DNA from 2 places in the Actinoplanes sp. NPDC020271 genome. Region 1 is predicted to be linked to the other one. Evidence: riboswitches for the same ligand, from Rfam matches in the RefSeq annotation. Region 1 holds a riboswitch; the other holds the start of a gene.
What was found. Region 1 has a riboswitch for glycine ahead of gcvP (aminomethyl-transferring glycine dehydrogenase). Riboswitches for the same ligand answer to the same signal wherever they lie in the genome.
Positions count from the first base shown of each region.

Region 1 (5,571 bases):
GACGGTACGACCATTGAGCCGCACCGTGGTCCGGCACGCCACGCCCTCGCCGCATAATCACTGAGGGTAACGATACGGACGCCCTGTTTGGCGGAAGTTTCGGAGCCCTCGGCCGGCCCCGATGAGGTGGCCCGGCCGGACCCACCCTGCCGGTATGCCCGATGCGGCAACCGGACACCTGCCGGCTTGCCCGAGGGGCCAGCCGGACGAAGGCCGGTTCGCCTGACAGGCAATCGGCTGAGAGCCGGCTTGTCCGTCCGACGGGCAACCGGCGGAAGACGGCGCAGGCCGCGATCGGGATGACCGCGACCTGCGCACGCAATCCCGGAGGTCAGCTCTCGAAGGCCTCGGGCGAGGGGCACGAGCAGACCAGGTTGCGGTCGCCGTAGGCCCCGTCGATCCGGCGGACCGGCGGCCAGTACTTCGCGGTCCGGTCAACGCCCTTCGGGAATCCGGCGACCGAGCGCGGGTACGGGTGGTCCCATTCGTCCGCCGTGACCGCCGACGCCGTGTGCGGCGCGTTGGCGAGCGGGTTGTCGCCCGCCGGCCACACCCCCGCGGCCACCTGGTCGATCTCCGCCTTGATCGAGATCATGGCGTCGCAGAACCGGTCCAGCTCGGCCAGGTCCTCGCTCTCGGTCGGCTCGACCATGAGCGTGCCGGCGACCGGGAACGACATCGTCGGCGCGTGGAAGCCGTAGTCGATGAGCCGCTTCGCGACGTCGTCGACGCTGACGCCGGTGGCCTTGGTGATCGGGCGCAGGTCGAGGATGCACTCGTGCGCCACCAGGCCGTTCTCCCCGGCGTAGAGCACCGGGTAGTGCTCGCGCAGCCGCGCTGCCACGTAGTTCGCGGCCAGCACCGCGGTCGCGGTGGCCTGGGCCAGGCCGTCCGGGCCCATCATCCGCACGTACGCCCAGGAGATCGGCAGGATGCCGGCCGACCCGTGCGCGGCCGCCGAGACGGCGTGGTGGTCGCCGGGCTCGAGCGGGTTGCCCGGCAGGAAGGCGGCCAGGTGGGCGCGGACCGCGACCGGGCCGACGCCGGGACCGCCGCCGCCGTGCGGGATGCAGAACGTCTTGTGCAGGTTCAGGTGCGAGACGTCGGCACCGAACTTGCCCGGCTTGGCGTAGCCGACCAGCGCGTTGAGGTTCGCGCCGTCGACGTACACCTGGCCGCCGGCCTCGTGGACCTTGGCGCACAGGTCGGCGATCGAGGTCTCGTACACGCCGTGGGTCGACGGGTAGGTCACCATGATCGCGGCCAGCGAGGCGGCGTGCTTCTCGATCTTGGCGTCCAGGTCGGCGATGTCGACGTTGCCGTTCTCGTCGCAGGCCACCACGACGACCCGCATGCCGGCCATCACGGCGCTGGCCGCGTTCGTGCCGTGGGCCGACGACGGGATCAGGCAGACGTCACGGTGCGACTCGCCGCGTGAACGGTGGTAACCGCGGATCGCCAGGAGACCGGCGAGTTCGCCCTGGGAGCCGGCGTTCGGCTGGACGCTGACCGCGTCGTAGCCGGTGATCTCGGCCAGCCAGCCCTCGAGCTGGGCGACCAGGTCCTCGTACCCCCGGGTCTGGTGCGAGGGCGCGAAGGGGTGGATGTCGGCGAACTGGGGCCAGGTGACCGCCTCCATCTCGGTGGTGGCGTTCAGCTTCATCGTGCAGGAGCCGAGCGGGATCATGCCGCGGTCCAGCGCGTAGTCCCGGTCCGAGAGCTTGCGCAGGTAGCGCAGCATGCTGGTCTCGGAGTGGTGGGTGTTGAAGACCGGGTGGTGCAGGTAGTCGCTGGTCCGGGCCAGGGGCTTCGCACCGCAGACGGCCGGCTCGGCGACGGACGCGCCGAACGCCTCCAGCACCGTCGCGACGTGTGCGCCGGTGGTGGTCTCGTCGGTGGAGATCGACACCCGGTCGGCGTCGACGAGCCGCAGGTCGACGCCGTGCTCGGCGGCGGCCGCGACGATCGCCGCGGCGCGACCGGGAACGATCGCGGTGACCGTGTCGAAGAACGCGGTGTGCGCGACCTCGACGCCGGCGGCGGTCAGGCTGCCGGCGACGGTCAGCGCGTGGTCGTGGACGCGCTTCCCGATGGCGCGCAGCCCGGCCGGGCCGTGGTAGACCGCGTACATGCCGGCCATCACCGCGAGCAGGACCTGCGCGGTGCAGATGTTGCTGGTCGCCTTCTCGCGACGAATGTGCTGCTCGCGGGTCTGCAGGGCCAGCCGGTACGCCGGAGCCCCGTCCGCGTCCTTGGACACGCCCACCAAGCGGCCCGGCAGGCTGCGCTCCAGCCCGGCCCGCACGGCCAGGTATCCGGCGTGCGGGCCGCCGAAGCCGAGTGGCACCCCGAAGCGCTGGGTCGTGCCGGCCGCGATGTCCGCGCCGATCTCGCCCGGGGCGCGCAGCAGGGTCAGGGCGAGCAGGTCGGCGGCGACCGTGACCAGGGCGCCCTTGGCGTGGGCGGCCTCGACCAGGGCGGCGTGATCACGGACGGCGCCGGACGCACCCGGGTACTGCAGGTGCAGCCCGAAGAACTCCGCCGGCAGGTCCTCGCCCGCGTCGAGGTCGACGAGCTTCACCTCGATACCGAGCGGTTCGGCCCGGGTGCGCAGGACGGCGAGCGTCTGCGGGAAGGTGTCGGCGTCCACGACGTACGTCGATGACTTGGTTCGGGAAGCTCGTCGCGCGAGGGTCATGGCCTCGGCCACGGCGGTCGCCTCGTCCAGCATCGACGCGTTGGCGGTGGTCAGCCCGGTCAGATCGGTGACCATGGTCTGGAAGTTGAGCAGCGCCTCGAGGCGGCCCTGGCTGATCTCCGGCTGGTAGGGCGTGTAGGCCGTGTACCAGGCCGGGTTCTCCAGCACGTTCCGCTTGATCACCGCGGGCGTGTGCGTCCCGTAGTAGCCCAGGCCGATCATCGGCGTGGCCACGACGTTGCGGCCGGCGATCGCGCGCAGCTCGGCGATCGTCTCCTCCTCGCCTGCGCCGGCCGGCAGGTCCAGGTCGCCGTGGAACCGGATCGACTCGGGGACGGCGGCGTCCATCAGCTCGCCGAGCGACCCGTAGCCGACGGCCTTGAGCATCTCCGCCTGCTCGTCGGCCTGCGGACCGATGTGGCGATGGGTGAATGACGACGGCATGGGCGACTCCCGGGCTGAAGAAGGCTGACAAAGCCCTCCCCCTCTGTCATACCCAGAAATGGGCATTTCAGAGTCGCCTGCCCGCGCGGTCCCTGATGCCTGTAGAGATTCCGGGGAGGATTTGCCCCTTCGGCGCCCGCACTTCCGGTTCGGAAGGTACGAGTCTCTCCCGCGCAGCTGACAACCAACCTACCAGTGGAGACGACCATGATCGGAACTCCTAGGGTGGAGCTGTGACCTACACCCCTGCTGTTGATCGCTACGAGTCCATGACGTACCGCCGTGCCGGCCGCAGCGGCCTGAAGCTGCCCGTCATCTCCCTGGGTCTCTGGCACAACTTCGGTGACACGCGCCCGGCCGACCGCCAGCGCGACATCGTGCGCCGCGCCTTCGACCTCGGGGTCACCCACTTCGACCTGGCCAACAACTACGGCCCGCCGCCGGGCAGCGCGGAGACCAACTTCGGCCGCATCCTCAAGGCGGACTTCCGGCACCACCGCGACGAGCTGATCATCTCGTCGAAGGCCGGCTACACCATGTGGGACGGCCCCTACGGCGACTTCGGCTCCCGGAAGTACCTGGTCAGCTCCCTGGACCAGTCGCTGAAGCGGCTCGGCGTCGACTACGTGGACGTCTTCTACCACCACCGGCCGGACCCGGACACCCCGCTCGAGGAGACGATGTCCGCTCTCGATCACATCGTGCGGTCGGGCAAGGCGCTCTACGTCGGCCTGAGCAACTACAAGTCGGAGCAGACCGCGAAGGCCGCCGCGATTCTTCGTGACCTCGGCACGCCGCTGCTGATTCATCAGCCGTCCTACTCGATCCTCAACCGCTGGATCGAGCACGACGACCTGCTCGACACCCTGGAGGAGGCGGGCGCCGGCTGCATCGCGTTCAGCCCGCTGCAGCAGGGCCTGCTCACCGACCGGTACCTCGACGGCATCCCGGACGACTCGCGGATCCGCACCAGCGTCTTCCTCGACGAGAGCGCCCTCGACCAGAAGACGCTCGGCCGCCTGCACGCGCTCGACGACATCGCCAAGCGGCGCGGCCAGTCGCTGGCCCAGCTCGCCCTCGCGTGGGCGCTGCGCGACCGGCGCATGACCAGCCTGATCATCGGGGCGTCGAGCGTGCGGCAGTTGGAGACCAACGTCGCCGCGATCAACAACCTCGACCTGTCCGAGGCCGAGATCGGTGACATCGACGCCACGGTTCTCGACCTCTAGACCAAACCTGATCATTCGGTACGTCGTGCGCACCGCTCTCGTAAATGACGCGCGCGCCCCGGGCCGGGTGACTACCGTTCCCGGACGGGCCGCGCACCGTGGTCGTCGCGGCACGAAGCGGGTGGGATCATGACGGACCTGGTCGAGAAGCACACCATCCTCGCCGTCGTGGTCGGCTCCCGTGCCTACGGGCTCGACGGGCCGGGCAGCGACCACGACCGGCGAGGCGTCTACGCCGCCCCGACCCGGGATTTCTGGCGGCTCGACAAGCCACCGACCCACCTCGACGGGCCCGGGGAGGAACAGTTCTCCTGGGAGATCGAGCGCTTCTGCACGCTCGCGCTGCAGGCCAACCCGACGGTCCTCGAGGTGCTGTGGTCGCCGTTGACCGAACACCTCACGCCCGAGGGCGAGCGACTGCGAGAGGTGCGTCAGGCGTTCCTGTCCCGGCGAGTCTTCGAGACGTACGGCAACTACGCGCGCGACCAGCTCGACCGCGTCGCCGCCCGTCGCGCCCGCACCGGCGAGACCAACCACAAGCAGGCCATGCACATGATCCGGCTGCTGATGGCGGGCGCGCACGTGCTGCGGACCGGCGAGGTGCTGGTCGACGTCCGCCACCTGCGCGACGAGTTGCTGGCCGTGAAACAGGGAACCGTCCCGTGGGACGAGGTCACCGCCTGGGCCGCCACGCTGCTGGCCGATCTCGATCAGGCCGCGGCCGAGACCCGCCTGGCGGCGGGGCCGGATCGCGACCGTGTCGAGGAACTGCTGATCGACGTACGGGAAAGGGGTTTGCAGTGACCATCGCCGTGCCCGAGTGGGCGGCCGACGTCGCCCGGCAGCTCCCCTATCCCCTGGTCTTCTGCACCGTCAGCGGCGCCCACCTGTACGGCTTCGCCTCCGTCGACTCCGACCTCGACCTGCGCGCCTCGCACGTGCTGCCCGCCGCCGAGGTCGTCGGCCTGCGCCACGGCCCCGACACGCTGCAGCGCGACGGCCTGCGCGACGGCGTCGAACTGGACGTCGTCTCGCACGACCTGCTGAAGTTCGCCAAGCTGCTGACCAGCCGCAACGGCTACGTCCTGGAGCAGGTGCTGTCGCCGCTGGTCGTCGTCACGTCCGAGCTGCACGCCGCGCTCGTCGACCTGACGCCCGGGCTGATCACCCGCAATCACGCCTATCACTATCTGGGCTTCT
Region 1 covers NZ_JBIRWQ010000009.1:105,239-110,809, reverse strand. Annotated here, with positions in the region: gene ACH442_RS21335 (DUF5999 family protein) at 1-57, shown strand, start outside; gene gcvP (aminomethyl-transferring glycine dehydrogenase) at 332-3,142, opposite strand; glycine riboswitch at 3,219-3,324, opposite strand; gene mgrA (L-glyceraldehyde 3-phosphate reductase) at 3,376-4,371, shown strand; gene ACH442_RS21320 (DNA polymerase beta superfamily protein) at 4,501-5,175, shown strand; gene ACH442_RS21315 (DNA polymerase beta superfamily protein) at 5,172-5,571, shown strand, end outside.

Region 2 (5,571 bases), on a different contig from region 1:
ACGGACCGCCGTGACGCCGGCCCGCTCGGCTGATCAGACTCGGACTCGCGCCGTCGCTGTGATGCCGGCCCGCCAGGCTGATCAAACTCGGACTCGCGCCGCCGGTGTGATGCCGGCCCGCTCGACTGGTCACTCGCGGACTCGCGCGGGGCGCCGTGACGGTGGTCCGCTCGGGTGAGCACGTCCGGGCTCGCAATGGGTCGTGGGGGACGGCGGCCGCTTTCACCACGCCGGCGCCCGGAGCCGGGATGCCCGGAGCAGCAAGTCCTGGATCGACGCCAGATCCGCGTCGACGGCGCTGACCGCGCGGCCCGCCAGGTGCGCCTGCGCCGCCCGCTTGGCTGCGCCGGCAGCCGCGGTCAGCCGCGCCGTCTGCTCGTTGACCGCCGCGTCGACCGCGGCGTGCACCCGCTGTTCGATGGCGCGCAGGCCGTCACGGAGCTGTTTGGTCAGGGCCAGCCGCAACGCGTCGGCGGTCGAGCTCAGCCGGTGGAGGGCCTCGGCTCGTTCCCGGTCGGCCTGCCGCCAGCGGTCACCGGCGAGCGCGGCGCCACCCAGGCCGACGGCGAGGATGATCGCCGCCGTGACGAGCAGCCAGTCCGGTGCCCGATCCCGGAGCATCACGAAGGAGATGGCAATGCCGCTGTAGGCGGGCATCAGCACCCCGGTCAGCCGCGTCGCCATCGGCTGCCGGCCGGTCGGGGCCGGCCACGGCGGGGCGACCACCGCCGGTGCCCCGAAGACCAGCGTCACCGGCGGGATCGGAGCGATCACGGCGAGCCGGGTGGTGATCGTCTCCGCGGTCCGGCGCAGTGCGCGATCACTCTCGGCCACCTCGGCGGCGAGCCGGTACTGCAACCACCGGTCGAGGTCGGCGCGGGGGACACGGGACTCGATCATCGCGGTGCCCTCGTCGACGAGGCATCGCACGCGGCGCTGCAGGGCGTACCCCACATCGGAATCGGCCGTGCCCACCGCCTCGCCGAGGGTGCGAGCCCAGCGTGCGCTCTGCTCGCGGAACCGGCGGAGCCGGGTCTCGGCGTGCCGCGCCTCGGCGGCGAGGCGGGCACCGCGGCCCGGATCGCACAGCCCGGCACGCCGGTTACGTAGGTCGATCTCCAGCGACTGCAGGGACCGGATGACCTGGCCGGCGGTGACCGGACCGGCCGACAGGCGGGCGACGAGGTCGGGCCGTGCGTTGGCCTCGGCGCCCAGCCGGACGAGCCGGACCAGTTCCCGCAGTTCATCGTGGTCGACGGTGACGGTCATCGGGGTCTCTCCGCTCAGGCGTGGAACGCGGACGAGTCGACGTGGTGCTCGGAGTGGTAGTAGTGGAACTCCTGGGTCTGGTAGTGCTCCCCGTAGCCGGAGCAGCCTTCCGGCTGGAAGTCGTTGCCCTGGTATCCGCCGTGCCCGAGGTGGTTCCGCATCGAGTCGTCCTGGGCCGCACCGTCCTGGGCCGCACCGTCCTGGGCCGCACCGTCCTGGTGCGAGCTGTCCTGGTGCGAGCTTTCCGGCTGCGAGTTGTCCGGCTGGAAGTCGTCGTGCTGCGGGAAGCCGTCGTAGCCGGAGTAGCCGCTGCTCTGCGAACCGTAGGCGAAGGTCTGGCTGTCGTCGTACGAGTAGTTGCTCTGCCACATGGTCTCTGTCCTGTCCATTCGGTGTGTGCCTTGCTGATAGGACAAATTCTGCTGGTCAGAGCGTTTCCGCAGAATCGTGCAGACCCCCGGATCGCGGTTTCGGTTCTCCGGGGGTAAACCCCCTTGCGCAATGCGCGCTGCGGGCTCGACCACGGCGGGCGTCGCGTATGCCGGGCCGGGCGCGAGTCGCGTGGCGGCCTCGAGTGCGGCGGGCGTTGCGGGCGCGGAATCAGGGGCGGGGGCTCACGGCGTACGGGAAATCGGGATCAGTGGGTTTTGAGCTCTTCCCCGAAGTCGATGGCGTCGGGGGCGCCACCGAACTCGTCGGCCACCTCACCGGCGACGTCGGCGTGGCCGGCTTAGGGGTCGGCTCGACCAGCGTGACCGTGGCCGGCAGGGCGATCGCCATCAGGACCGCCACGCCGAAGAACGGGCCGCGCCAGCTGATGTTGCCGAGGAAGCCGCCGAGCAGCGGGCCGGCCGCGATGCCGAGGCCGAGCGTGGCGTCCGGTTCGGCGGAGAGCGCCGGCAGGATCGGGTCGACCGGGCCGATGCCCATGAAGCTGACGACGCAGGCGAAGGCGACCGCGAAGACCGCCCTCGGTGGTTTGAGGAGTGACTGACCGGGAGCCGCGCTCACCGGACGGCCTCCCGTACGAAAGGATCTGAACTTCTTCGACACTATGTCCATAATGAGGTTATTCAAATGGTGACCGGCGAGAGTCGTGGATCACAGTTGTTGCCGGTGCTCGGTCGACTGGTGCGCTTCCTGCGCCAGCTCGAAGGGCCCGACAACCCGAGCTCGGTGGCGCTCTCGGTGCTGCGCCGGCTCGCCGACGACGGGCCGGCCCGGGTCACCGAACTGGCCCGGGTCACCCGGGCCTCCCAGCCCGGCATGACCCAGCTCGTCGGCCGGATGGAGAAGACTGCCCTGGTCCGGCGGGTGCCTGACCCCACCGACGGTCGCGGCGTGCTCGTCGAGGTGACCGACGAGGGGCGGGCGGTGGTGATCAGGACCCTCGCCCACTACGCGACCACGCTCGACCGGCTCTTCGACCACCTGGAACCGGCCGACCGTGACGCGATCGTGCAGGCCCTGCCCGCCCTGGAACGCCTGGCCCAGGCGGGTGAGACGGAGCGCACCGGCTGATAGGGTCCGACCCGACAAGTGAAGACTTCGCCGCAACGACCGCTGCGGGAGAGCCCTCGCGACCTGGCGAGGGCGCCGAAGGAGCAACTTCTCCCTCAGAATCTCTCAGGCCCCAGTACCGCAGCGGTTCGGCGACTCTGGAAAGACAGCGCTCCCATGGCGCTGCGCCCACGGTGCAAACCGCCCAACGGCGGTGAACCTCTCAGGCAGAGATGACAGAGCGAGGGAGGCCCCGACCACAGGAGCCTCCCGTTGCGACGCACCGCGCTTTTCGACGTCCACCAGCGCCTCGGCGCCACCTTCACCGGCTTCGCCGGCTGGGAGATGCCGCTGCGGTACGGCAGTGATGTGGGGGAGCACCATGCCGTACGGCAATCGGCGGGTCTTTTCGACCTCGGGCACATGGGGCAGATCGCGGTCGGTGGGCCCGACGCCGCCGCGTTCCTGGACTACGCGCTGGTCGGCCGGCTCTCCGCGGTCAAGCCGGGGCGGGCGAAGTACACGATGCTGTGCCACACGACCGGCGGAGTGCTGGACGACCTGGTCGTCTACCGGCTCACCGACCAGGAGTTCCTGGTGGTCGCGAACGCCGCGAACGCGCCGGTCGTGCGCGCGATGCTGGGCGAGCACTCCGGTGGCTTCGCGGTCACGGTCGAGGTGGTGGACCGGGCGCTGATCGCCGTGCAGGGACCGGACGCCGTGAAGATCGTCGGCGAGCACCCGGATCTCAAGTACTACGCGATCAAGCCCGCCGAGGTGGCCGGCCGGGACGTGCTGCTGGCCCGCACCGGGTACACCGGCGAGGACGGCTTCGAGATCTACTGCGGCAACCAGGACGCGCCGGCGATCTGGGCGTTCCTGCAGGACAAGGGCGCCCAACCGGCCGGGCTGGCGTGCCGCGACACGCTGCGGCTCGAGGCGGGGATGCCGCTCTACGGCCACGAGCTGAGCATTCACACCACCCCGTTCGACGCCGGGCTCGGGCGGATCGTGGCGCTGGACAAGGGGGACTTCGTCGGTGGCGAGGCGCTGCGGGCCTGCACGCCGACGCGGGAACTGGTCGGACTCCGGGCGACCGGGCGTCGATCGCCGCGAGCCGGGTATGTGGTGGTCGACGCGGACACCGGGGAAACGCTCGGCGAGGTGACCAGCGGTGCGCCGTCGCCGACGCTGGGTCACCCGATCGCTCTCGCCTATGTCACGAAAAATCTCGACTCACGCCATCTGGCGGTCGATGTTCGGGGCAAGCGTGAAGCCGTCGAGATCGTCCCGCTCCCGTTCTACCAGCGCCCCCGGTAAGGATCAGTGATCATGGCCGTCTCCGTCTTCGACCTCTTCTCGATCGGCATCGGGCCGTCCAGCTCCCACACGGTCGGCCCGATGCGTGCCGCTCGGATGTTCGCCCGGCACCTCGACCCGCGGGTCGCCGGCATCCGCGCCGAACTGTTCGGCTCGCTGGGCGCCACCGGACACGGGCACGGCACGCCGCGCGCCGTGCTGCTCGGCCTGATGGGGGAGGAGCCGGAGACGGTCGACACGACCCTGGAACCGGGGCCGATCATGCTCGACGGCCGGGAGATCGCCGTCGACCTGGTGCTGCACCGCCGCCGCTCGCTGCCCGAACACCCCAACGGGATGACCTTCACCGCGCTCGGCGCCGACGGCGCCGAGCTGCTCGCCAAGACCTACTTCTCGGTCGGCGGCGGCTTCGTCGTGGACCAGGTCGGATCTTCCCGCGTACGGGCGGACGACACCCGGCTTCCACATCCGTTCAGCTCCGGTGCGGAACTGCTGGAGCTGACCCGCACGACCGGGCTCTCGATCTCGCGGCTGATGCTGGCCAACGAGACCGCGTGGCGATCAGTACCGGACATCCGGGCCGGGCTGCTCGGCATCTGGCAGGTCATGCAGGAGTGCGTGAACGCGGGGTTGGACGCCGAAGGGGTCCTCCCGGGCGGCCTCAAGGTGCGCCGTCGAGCGGCCGCCACCGCCCGGCAACTGCGCGCCGCCGGGGACCCGGCCGTGCACGCGATGGAGTGGCTCACCGCGTACGCGATGGCCGTCAACGAGCAGAACGCGGCCGGAGGTCGCGTCGTGACCGCGCCCACCAACGGCGCCGCGGGCATCATCCCGGCCGTGCTCAGCTACTGCAAGGCGTTCGTGCCCGGCTTCGACGACGACGGCGTGGTCCGGTTCCTCCTCGCCGCCGGCGCGATCGGGCTGCTGTTCAAGGAGAACGCGTCGATCTCCGGGGCCGAGGTCGGCTGCCAGGGCGAAGTCGGCTCGGCCTGCGCGATGGCGGCGGCCGGGCTCGCCGAAGTCCTCGGCGGCACCCCCGAGCAGGTGGAGAACGCGGCCGAGATCGGGATGGAACACAACCTCGGGCTGACCTGCGACCCGGTCGGCGGTCTCGTCCAGATCCCGTGCATCGAACGCAACGGGATGGCGGCGGTGAAGGCGGTCACGGCGGCGAAGCTGGCCCTGCGCGGCGACGGGAAACACCACGTCTCCCTCGACAAGGTCATCAAGACGATGAAGGAGACCGGCGCCGACATGAAGATCAAGTACAAGGAGACGTCCCGCGGCGGCCTCGCCGTCAACGTCATCGAGTGCTGAGGCGGCGCCGGCCCCGGCGACGATCGGCCGGGGACGGGTCGATGCCCAGCTCAGCGGCGTGCGACGCGGTCCACACGAGCCCGGCGTAGCAGTCCTCGACCGGCGCCGGGTGCGGGTGCTCGGGCGCGAGCCGGTACTCGCCGGCGGGCCCGCCGCAGCGGGTGG
Region 2 covers NZ_JBIRWQ010000008.1:133,037-138,607, forward strand. Annotated here, with positions in the region: gene ACH442_RS19850 (sensor histidine kinase) at 1-33, shown strand, start outside; gene ACH442_RS19855 (hypothetical protein) at 223-1,269, opposite strand; gene ACH442_RS19860 (hypothetical protein) at 1,284-1,658, opposite strand; gene ACH442_RS19865 (MFS transporter) at 1,870-2,280, opposite strand; gene ACH442_RS19870 (MarR family winged helix-turn-helix transcriptional regulator) at 2,347-2,790, shown strand; glycine riboswitch at 2,826-2,921, shown strand; gene gcvT (glycine cleavage system aminomethyltransferase GcvT) at 3,043-4,089, shown strand; gene ACH442_RS19880 (L-serine ammonia-lyase) at 4,102-5,406, shown strand; gene ACH442_RS19885 (alpha/beta hydrolase) at 5,393-5,571, opposite strand, start outside.
Region 2: linked by a shared signal. The riboswitch ahead of gcvT (glycine cleavage system aminomethyltransferase GcvT) and the one ahead of gcvP (aminomethyl-transferring glycine dehydrogenase) in region 1 are both predicted to bind glycine.